DNA from 2 places in the Pseudoalteromonas sp. bablab_jr010 genome. Region 2 is predicted to be linked to the other one. Evidence: predicted binding sites of a transcription regulator. Region 2 holds the regulator's gene; the other holds the start of a gene.

Evidence for each region. The regulator LexA, encoded in region 2, represses DNA repair genes until DNA is damaged. The targets are predictions, from matches to a motif close to TACTGTATNNNNATACAGTA.
Region 1: the regulator LexA is predicted to act here: its motif matches at 2,953-2,972, upstream of ruvC (crossover junction endodeoxyribonuclease RuvC).

What each region holds. Positions count from the first base shown of each region.
Region 1 is NZ_JACDWV010000070.1:12,498-17,553, forward strand. It holds gene JIG37_RS05520 (ABC transporter ATP-binding protein) at 1-394, shown strand, start outside; gene JIG37_RS05525 (FtsX-like permease family protein) at 384-2,885, shown strand; gene ruvC (crossover junction endodeoxyribonuclease RuvC) at 3,023-3,547, shown strand; gene ruvA (Holliday junction branch migration protein RuvA) at 3,549-4,169, shown strand; gene ruvB (Holliday junction branch migration DNA helicase RuvB) at 4,177-5,056, shown strand, end outside.
Region 2 is NZ_JACDWV010000029.1:77,146-82,201, reverse strand. It holds gene JIG37_RS01085 (VOC family protein) at 1-272, shown strand, start outside; gene JIG37_RS01080 (hypothetical protein) at 247-972, opposite strand; gene JIG37_RS01075 (hypothetical protein) at 1,131-1,511, shown strand; gene JIG37_RS01070 (hotdog fold thioesterase) at 1,519-1,956, opposite strand; gene lexA (transcriptional repressor LexA) at 2,118-2,735, shown strand; gene coxB (cytochrome c oxidase subunit II) at 3,173-4,315, shown strand; gene ctaD (cytochrome c oxidase subunit I) at 4,315-5,056, shown strand, end outside.

The DNA of each region.
Region 1 (5,056 bases), on a different contig from region 2:
TGAAAACGTAATGCTTCCCGCTGAACTTGCAGGAAGCAAAGACGCTAAACAACAAGCCCTTGAGCTACTTGAAAAAGTAGGTTTGAGCCATCGTGTTGGCCATTACCCATCGCAATTATCTGGTGGTGAGCAGCAACGTGTAGCAATTGCTCGTGCATTTATTGGCACACCTAAAATTTTATTTGCCGATGAACCGTCAGCAAACCTTGATAGCAAAAACGGTAAGTTAATTGAGTCTCTATTATTTGAACTAAATAAAGAGCACGGCACGACACTTATTTTAGTAACCCATGATGAGCAGCTTGCACAAAAGTGCCAGCAAATTTTACATATTGAAGCAGGGCAGCTAGTAACTGCTAAAGAAAACGAAGGAGTGCAAGCGAATGTGGGCTAAATTAGCACTAAAACTGTTTTCACGTGAGTTTAAGCGTGGCGAATTAACAGTGATCAGTGCAGCAATAGCCTTAGCTGTTCTCACTGTTTTAACACTGTCTATGGTTACCGACCGAATTGGTCAAAGTATTGAAGAAAAAAGCAGCGCCTTTATTGCCGCTGACCGCGTTTTAGCGAGTAACCATGCATTGCCTGCTGAGTTTTTAGATAAAGCCAACCAAGAAAACTTACGCACCGCTAAAATAACCTACTTCGATACCATGTTATTTGCCGGTGACGAAATGCAACTTGGCTCGGTTAAAGCGGTATCAAACACCTATCCGTTAAAAGGCGAGTTAAAAGTAAAAACTAGCCTGACTGGTCAACCAGAAGTAACAAACGACATCCCAAGTCGTGGTGAAGTGTGGTTAAGTGAATCTGTGTTTTATGCGCTAAACATTAAAGTGGGCGATAAAGTAGAGCTTGGTGCTGCTACTTTTACGGCTAGTCATGTTGTAGCCGAAGAGCCTGATGCACCGTTTAATGTGTTCTCGAGCAGCCAGCGAATCTTAATCAATGAAGCAGACATTGCTGTAACAGAGGTAATTCAGCCCGGCAGCCGAGTGTTTTACCGTCAACTTTATGCTGGCGAAAAAGACAATTTAGATACCTTTTATGCGTGGTTAAAACCACAGATGAAAGAAAACCAACGTTGGTATGGTGTTAAAGACCGCCAGTCACCTATTTCTAATAGTTTAAATCGTGCCGAGAGTTATTTATTGCTAGCTGGTTTGCTAGGCATTATTTTAGCTGCTGTTGCTATTGCGGTATCGGCAAAACGGTATTGTGAACGTCAGTACGACCCAGTTGCTATGATGAAAACGCTTGGCGGTAGCCGCGCGATGATCCGTAAAATCTATTTATTACATTTGAGCCTTGTGTGTTCAATGTCGGTGATTGTGGGTTTACTGATTGGTTATGGTTTACAAGCGATTGCCACTGATTATTTGGCACAAACCATGGGCTCAGCATTGCCGAGTGCATCGGCAAAACCTTGGATCATTGCGATTAGCACGGGTGTGATTTGTGCGGTTATGTTTTCAATTAAACCGCTACTCGATTTATTTGATATTCCGCCGCTCCGTGTGCTTCGCCGTAACTTAGGCGACCGTTTATTGGTAAGTAAAGTGCACCTTACTATGTCGGCGCTTACTGTGTTTTTACTGATGTGGTTATTTAGTAACAACATCAAAATTAGTGCAATTTTGTTCCTTTCGACGGCATTTTTAATTGCGGTGTTATTTGCTTTATCAAAGGTTATTTTTGGTGGTGGCCGCAAACTTGGCTTGAGCCCGGGCAACAGTTGGTCATTGGCGATTGCGTCAATTCAAAAGCGTGCCAATGTGAATGCTGTGCAATTAATTAGCTTTGCTTTGGCTATCAAGCTATTACTGTTTTTAATTGTACTTAAGAACGACATGATTTCGGATTGGCAGTCGCAGCTTCCCGAAAATGCCCCTAATTCATTTTTAGTGAACATTACTGAGCAAGAGTTAGAGCCTATTACTAGCTTCTTAGTGCAAAAGGATATGCCCACGTCTGATTTCTATCCGGTTGTGCGTGGTCGCGTAAACGCTGTTAATGGCGAGCTGGTTGCCCGCGAAGTATCGCAAGAAGACAACGAAAAGAAAGACGAAGAAGCCCGCTCTGGTATTGGCCGTGAGTTAAACCTAACTTGGCGTAAAGACTTACCTAATCAAAACGAGCTTATCGACGGTGCATGGTTTAGTGAAAACTCAGTGGCCGAGGCATCGGTCGAAGAGTCGATGCTTGAACGCCTTGATGTAAAAATAGGCGATACACTTACTTTCCTAATTGGTGCGCAATCGTTTGACGCAAAAATTACCAGTGTACGTAAGGTTAATTGGACCACACTTAAACCTAACTTCTTTATTATTTTAAGCCCTGATGTGCTAGCGAGTTTCCCGGCTACTTATATTTCATCAGTGAATGTAAAAGCAGAGAAAAAACGTGAGTTTAATGAGCTAATGCGTCAATACCCAACGGTTAACGTGATAGATGTTGAAAGCTTCATTAAACAAATTCGCTCAACCATAGAGCAAGTATCGTTAGCGATTGGCTTTGTACTAGCGATTGTGGTTGCCTGTGGCGCTTTAGTACTTATTTCACAAGTACAAGCAAGTTTGGGTGAGCGAATGCAAGAGATTGTTATTTTGCGAACTTTAGGTGCGAAAGGGCGCTTAATTAAAAATGCCACCTTATATGAGTTTTTATTATTAGGCGTTACTGCAGGTTTAGTCGCTGCCATTGTCAGTGACATCGCTCTGTTAATAGTGCAAAAACAAATGTTCGATTTAGCAGGTAAGTTCCACCCTCATATTTGGGTTATTGGCCCAGCAGTCGGGGGCTTATTTGTGGCATGTTTAGGTTATTTGATGATAGCCCGCACAATGCGAAAAAATACCCAAGGCTTATTACGCTCGCTCGCGTAAATGTCTTAATTAAGGTTGACTATAAAATGCTCGCAATTGCGGGCATTTTTTATGAATTGCAATTGGCTACTGGTAATTTATACAGTGCTCTGGCATTATTAACCGCAGATAATAATGATAATAGACGAGTCAGTTAGTTGGCGATTATTTTAGGGATTGATCCTGGTTCACGATTAACAGGGTACGGCGTGATTGCCCACCAAGGTGCTAAGTTCACTTATTTAGGCAGTGGCTGCATTAAATTGGCCGATCACGATTTTCCGATACGCTTAAAAATGATTTACCAAGGGATCAGTCAATTGGTAGAGCAATTCTCCCCAGACAGTTTTGCTATCGAAAAAGTGTTTATGGCACACAACCCAGACTCAGCGCTTAAGCTCGGTCAAGCACGCGGCGCTGCTATCGTTGGTGCTTCAATGGCAGAGCTGCCAGTTTATGAATATTCGGCTAGGCAAATTAAGCAGGCCGTTGTAGGTAATGGCGGAGCCGATAAGTCTCAAGTACAGCATATGGTTAAAAACATTTTAAAGCTGCCAGGTACCCCTCAAGCCGATGCCGCAGATGCTTTAGCAATTGCTATTTGTCATGCACACTCAGAACAAAATTTAATAAAACTTGCGGGCAGTGCGAGCAAAACCGTAAGAGGACGATTAAGGAAGTAATATGATTGGTCGATTAAATGGCTTACTTGTTGAAAAGCAGCCACCAGAAATTCTTATCGAAGTAAGTGGTGTAGGCTACGAAGTACAAATGCCCATGACTTGCTTTTATGATTTACCGGCAGTGGGTGAGCAAGCGATTATTTATACCCATTTTGTGGTACGTGAAGATGCCCAGCTATTATTTGGCTTTAACAACAAAACCGAACGCGCTTTATTTAGAGAGCTTTTAAAAGCCAATGGTGTAGGGCCAAAGCTTGGTCTAGCTATTTTATCGGGTATGTCGGCGCAGCAATTTGTTAGTTGTGTTAATAATGAAGATGCGACCACACTGGTTAAACTACCGGGCGTTGGTAAAAAAACGGCTGAGCGTTTAGTGCTCGAAATGAAAGACAGGCTTAAAAATTGGGGTAATGACTTATTTACACCATTTAGCGATAATGCCGTCATTGAGCCATCAAGTGATGATACCCTAGTAGCAAATAATGCTGCTGATGATGCTGTATCAGCACTTGTGGCATTAGGCTATAAGCTACCGCAAGCACAAAAAGCGGTTAAAACAGTGAACAAACCAGATATGACGACCGAGGTTCTAATTAAAGAAGCTCTAAAATCAATGTTGTGAGTAAACCATGATTGAAGCAGATCGCTTAATAGATGCGAGTGAACAAAGTAACGAAGACAGTGTTGATCGTGCCATACGACCAAAACTGTTAACCGATTACACAGGCCAGCCGCATGTTAAGCAGCAAATGGAAATTTTTATTGAGGCTGCTCGCCATCGTGGCGAAGCGCTGGATCACTTATTAATATTTGGTCCACCGGGTCTTGGTAAAACCACACTTGCAAACATTGTTGCCAACGAGCTTAACGTTAATATTAAAACAACGTCGGGGCCAGTGCTTGAAAAAGCAGGGGATTTAGCCGCACTTTTAACGAACCTTGAAGAAGGTGACGTACTGTTTATTGACGAAATTCACCGTTTGAGCCCGCAAGTCGAAGAGATTTTGTATCCAGCAATGGAAGATTATCAGCTGGATATCATGATAGGTGAAGGCCCTGCAGCACGTTCAATCAAGCTTGATTTGCCACCATTTACTTTAATTGGTGCAACAACGCGTGCAGGCTCACTCACCTCACCACTTAGAGACCGTTTTGGCATCGTACAGCGATTAGAGTTTTATTCAGTTGAAGACCTCTCAAAAATTGTTGCTCGCTCAGCAAGCTTTTTAGATTTAACCATGTGCGATGAAGGCGCTACAGAAATCGCCAAGCGCTCACGTGGTACACCGCGCATAGCGAATCGTTTATTACGCCGCGTTCGTGATTACACCCAAGTGAAATCAGACGGTAAAGTGAATGCTACAGTTGCCGAGCAAGCCCTCGATATGATTGATGTCGATAAAAGCGGTTTTGACTACATGGATAGAAAATACTTGCTAGCTATTATCGAAAAATTTATGGGCGGCCCCGTTGGCCTTGATAACCTAGCGGCTGCAATTGGCGAAGAAA
Region 2 (5,056 bases):
ACGAGTTTGCTGGGGAGATAGAACAGCATTGGCTAATTATGAAAAACGGTGAACATTTAATTGGTTTGTTTCAAGGTATGTTCGACAAAACCATGCTGACCTTTAACCCAGGGTGGGATCAAAATGCTGAAGCTTTGGATGAATTTGCAACCTTTGAGCAATTAGCTGCACAATTTCAGCAACAAGGATTAGAAATACAAAAGGCCGGTGACGCGAGTTTTATTATCACCGACCCAGATGGCAATCCTATTTTGATTGACCAACACGTGTAGCTGGCTTTTTACGTTTAATTCGAACGTTTTGTAGTAACAAGAGAACTCCTGTAATACAAAATAGTACGCTGGTGGCCGAGAAGCTGATGAGTAGTGGATTGTTAAAGTTCTCACGCTCATCATAATCCATAATGTGTAGCATCCAGAAAAAGTCGAAAATGCGCCACAGGGTGCTGCGCACAGTAATAAGGTTACCGGTTTGGCTATCTAAATATAAGGTTGTTGATCGCCAATCATCGAAGCTAATTTGCCAAACATTGGCTTTGTGACCGACTTCTCTAGGCCCTTTTGTTAATAACTGCGCTTGCGTTATTTTTGCGTCAATAAGCAGGTGAGCTTGCGCATTTTCAATGATTTGCGCTTTACTCGGTGCAGGCATTTTAGCACCTGTTCTGCCATCAAAAGTAAACGTACCGCTAGAGGATGTAACTTCTATAATCGGGGTATTTAAAAAATGGCTATATTTAATACCTTCAATTTGCTCAAATTGCGCTGTTATCTTATCAACAGATGCTAAGTAGTCTGACAATAAAAATGGGCTACTTAAACTGCGATTAGCCAAATGTTTGCCATGCACTTTTTCAAGTGGTAATGAGCTCATTACCAGCCCACCTAAGAGCCAAAAAAAGATCTGTAAAGCAAGTAAGTAGCCAAGCCATTTATGCCCTTTACGAGCATACTTAAACAGGCGTTTATTCATTATTACCCCGTTATTATTGTTATGTGGGCGCTATTTTAAGTTGTTTAGCTAGATTGCCAATGCGGCATAATGTCGCATTAACTGTATTCTAGATTTGGTATATATACAAAACTGAGTTAAAGTTTCAGTCGATATCAACAGAGGGTAAAAACGAGAGTATGTCGGAAATTCAATTTTTAAATGTAGATCTGGAGCTTGAATCAAAGCACGATATTAGTGCGCTTGTTGCTGATTTGAAGAAAAACGCCATGGTTTTACATTATGACCAAGATGAATACCGCCAACTAGCACGTATTGAAGCAACCGCAGATATCAGCTCTCCAGATAAAGCCATTAACCAGCTTTGCGAGCTTATTGAGTCTTGCTCGCGCAATGCATTAAAACAGTGGTTATCGTGCTCAAAGCGTACATTTGATATAGGCTTTGAATCAGGTAATTCGCCTAAATGCTTTAACCAACCCCTGCATGCCGACACCTTGTTACGTATCTCAGCAATTGGTGCAGGGATTGAAATTACTATTTATCCTATTGAAAAATAGCCAGAATTTATCGCTCTACAACAGCTGCGGTCATTCTTGATACGCAGCAAAGCTCTCCTGCGGCATTGGTAATTTTAATATCCCAAACAGATGTTCGCTTACCTAAATGCAGCGGTCTTGCTGTTGCTGTTAACGTTCCTTTGCGTGACGCTTTCATGTGGTTGGCATTAATTTCTTGGCCAACAGCATAGAACTTATTGAAATCAACCACGAAATTGGCTGCATAGCTTGCCACTGTCTCTGCTAATACAACGTTTGCTCCGCCATGAACCATACCCATAGGGTTATGATGCTCAGGAATAGCAGGCATAGTTGCCATTAAATAATCATCACCAATTTCAGTCACCTCAATGCCCATAGTTTTCATTAAAGTGCCTTGACCGGTGATCCCTTGTTCTAGCTCTTTGCAAAGCTCTAACGTGATTGGGTGGTGCCAAATACTCATTGTGTTTCCTTAGCCTGCTAATTAAAGCTAATACCTTATGGCATCTTTCGGTGTGGTTCAATGTTAGTTTTGTAGCAATATGATGGGGTTAATTTAAATTTGCGATTTTCAAATAACTGTATATACTCACAGTTAAATGTACTGTATGGAAAACCAGTTGTATGCGCCCATTAACTAAACGCCAATCGCAAATTTTAGAACTAATTAAAGTCTTTATTAAAGATACAGGCATGCCACCTACGCGTGCTGAAATAGCTCAAACATTAGGTTTTAAAAGTGCCAACGCTGCTGAAGAACACCTAAAAGCACTGGCTAAAAAAGGCATGATCAAAATGAAGCCTGGGGCGAGTCGCGGTATTCAGTTAATTGAAGAAGATGAGCCAGAGCAACTAGGCTTACCTTTAATTGGCCGTGTTGCAGCTGGTGAACCTATTTTGGCGCAAGAGCATGTTGAAAGCCACTGCCAAGTTGATCCTTCATTATTTAAACCTGCAGCCGATTTCTTACTGCGTGTAAATGGTATGAGTATGAAAGACATTGGTATTATGGATGGCGATTTGCTTGCAGTACACAGAACACAAGTTGCTGAAAACGGGCAAGTAGTTGTAGCTCGAGTCGATGAAGATGTAACAGTTAAGCGTCTAGAAAAAGCGGGTCGCAAAGTACTTTTACACGCTGAGAACGAAGAGTTTTCGCCTATTGAGGTTGACCTTGAGCATGAGTCGTTCAACATCGAGGGGTTAGCGGTAGGTGTTATTCGTAACGCTGACTGGATGTAACTGTTCCCAATTTGGTGCATCAAATTGACTCAATTTGGTGCGCCGCTGAAATTTTACTACTTAATTAGGATTTGTGAATCCTTACTCTTCATTTAAAGCCTTATATGGCGCAGTTTTCCTCTCTTTTTATATTTCGTTTTTACTCCTAAACATTAAATAACGCGCTGATTATAGTTGTTATTTCTGCACCAAAATAAACATTTATTATCATTAAAACTTGCTTATTGGTCATTTTTTAACTAATTGGTTAATACACTGTATTAACACCTAATTAATAAAAAGACACAAAAATGTGCGAGGTGTTAGTCATGGGGTCGGTATCATAAGTGGGTCAAAATGATACGTAGTCGCTCTGAACAATAAGAAAAACGAATGGGCACCTTGCTGTATCGCCTTTTCGCTTTGCGTCTTGCAATAGCATCTAAAGGAGCCGTCACATGGGTAAACTGCGTTACGCCTTGTGGCTTATATTGTTTGCACTTCCTGAGCTTGCATTGGCAAATAGCCAATACAATATGCGTAAAGGGGTGACCGATATAAGTAATAATGTTTATGAGTTACACATGACGATATTTATTATCTGCTGTGTAATCGGCATCATCGTATTTGCGGTGATGTTTTGGGCTTTAATACACCACCGTAAATCCAAAGGGGCCAAGCCTGCCCAATTTCATGAAAGTACAAAAGTTGAAATACTTTGGACTGCCATTCCATTTGTCATCTTAATCGCCATGGCTGTGCCTGCCACAAAAACCTTAATTGCCATGGAAGATGCCTCTAAAGCCGATATCACCATTAAAGTGACGGGCTCACAATGGAAGTGGCATTATGAGTACATGGGTGAAGACATTGCTTATTACTCGATTCTATCTACACCAAAAGACCAAATAGACAACAAAGCAGAGAAAACTGAGCATTATTTGCTTGAAGTAGATAAACCGCTAGTACTTCCTATCAATAAAAAAGTTCGCTTTTTAATGACTTCAGACGATGTAATTCATTCATGGTGGGTGCCTGATTTTGCGGTTAAAAAGGATGCAAATCCTGGGTTTATCAATGAAGCGTGGACACGTATTAACGAGCCAGGCGTGTACCGTGGCCAATGTGCTGAGTTATGCGGTAAAGATCATGGCTTTATGCCTGTTGTGGTGAAAGCCTTACCTGAAGATGAATTTGCTAATTGGCTTGCAGATGCTAAGCAAGAAAAAGCCAATGCGGCCGCAGCGGATGCTGCTTTGCTTGATCAAACATTACCGAAAGAAGAGCTTATGACCTTGGGTGAGCAAGTCTACATGGCTAGTTGTGCTGCATGCCACCAACCTACCGGTATGGGCCTACCTGGCGTATTTCCAGCACTTAAAGGCAGCCCGATTGTATTAGGTGATGTAAAAGATCACATAGATATTGTGTTACACGGTAAGCCTGGCACAGCAATGCAAGCGTTTGATAAACAGCTTTCAATTAAGCAACTTGCTGCGGTTATTACTTATAAGCGAAACGCGTGGGGTAATGACACCGGCGATGTTATCCAACCGAGTCAAATTCAAGCCGCGATTGATGCAGCAGCGGAGGCGAACTAATGAGTAACGTTATTAACGAGCAAGCAACTGGGCATGCGCATCACGACCATCATTACCCAGCTAAAGGTTTTAAGCGTTGGCTTTACACCACCAATCATAAAGACATCGGGAGTTTATACCTGATTTTTTCACTCACCATGTTTTTAATTGGTGGAGCAATGGCAATGGTGATCCGCGCTGAACTGTTTCAGCCTGGATTACAGTTAGTCGATCCGCACTTTTTTAATCAAATGACTACCGTACATGGCTTGATCATGGTGTTTGGTGCCGTTATGCCCGCGTTCACTGGGCTTGCAAACTGGATGGTACCTATGATGATAGGCGCACCGGATATGGCCTTACCACGTATGAATAACTGGAGCTTTTGGATATTGCCTTTCGCATTTTTAATCCTCTTAGCTTCGTTACTCATGCCGGGTGGCGGTCCTGCGTTTGGTTGGACTTTCTATGCACCACTCTCCACCACTTACAGTAACGACAACACCGCACTGTTTGTATTTGCTGTACATATCATGGGTATCAGCTCAATTATGGGGGCGATTAACGTTATCGTGACCATCGTCAACCTAAGAGCGCCGGGTATGACGTGGATGAAGCTACCGCTATTTGTTTGGACATGGTTAATCACTGCATTTTTGTTAATTGCTGTTATGCCTGTTTTAGCAGGGGCGGTCACTATGGTGTTGACCGATAAATACTTTGCAACCAGCTTTTTTGATGCAGCCGGTGGGGGCGACCCTG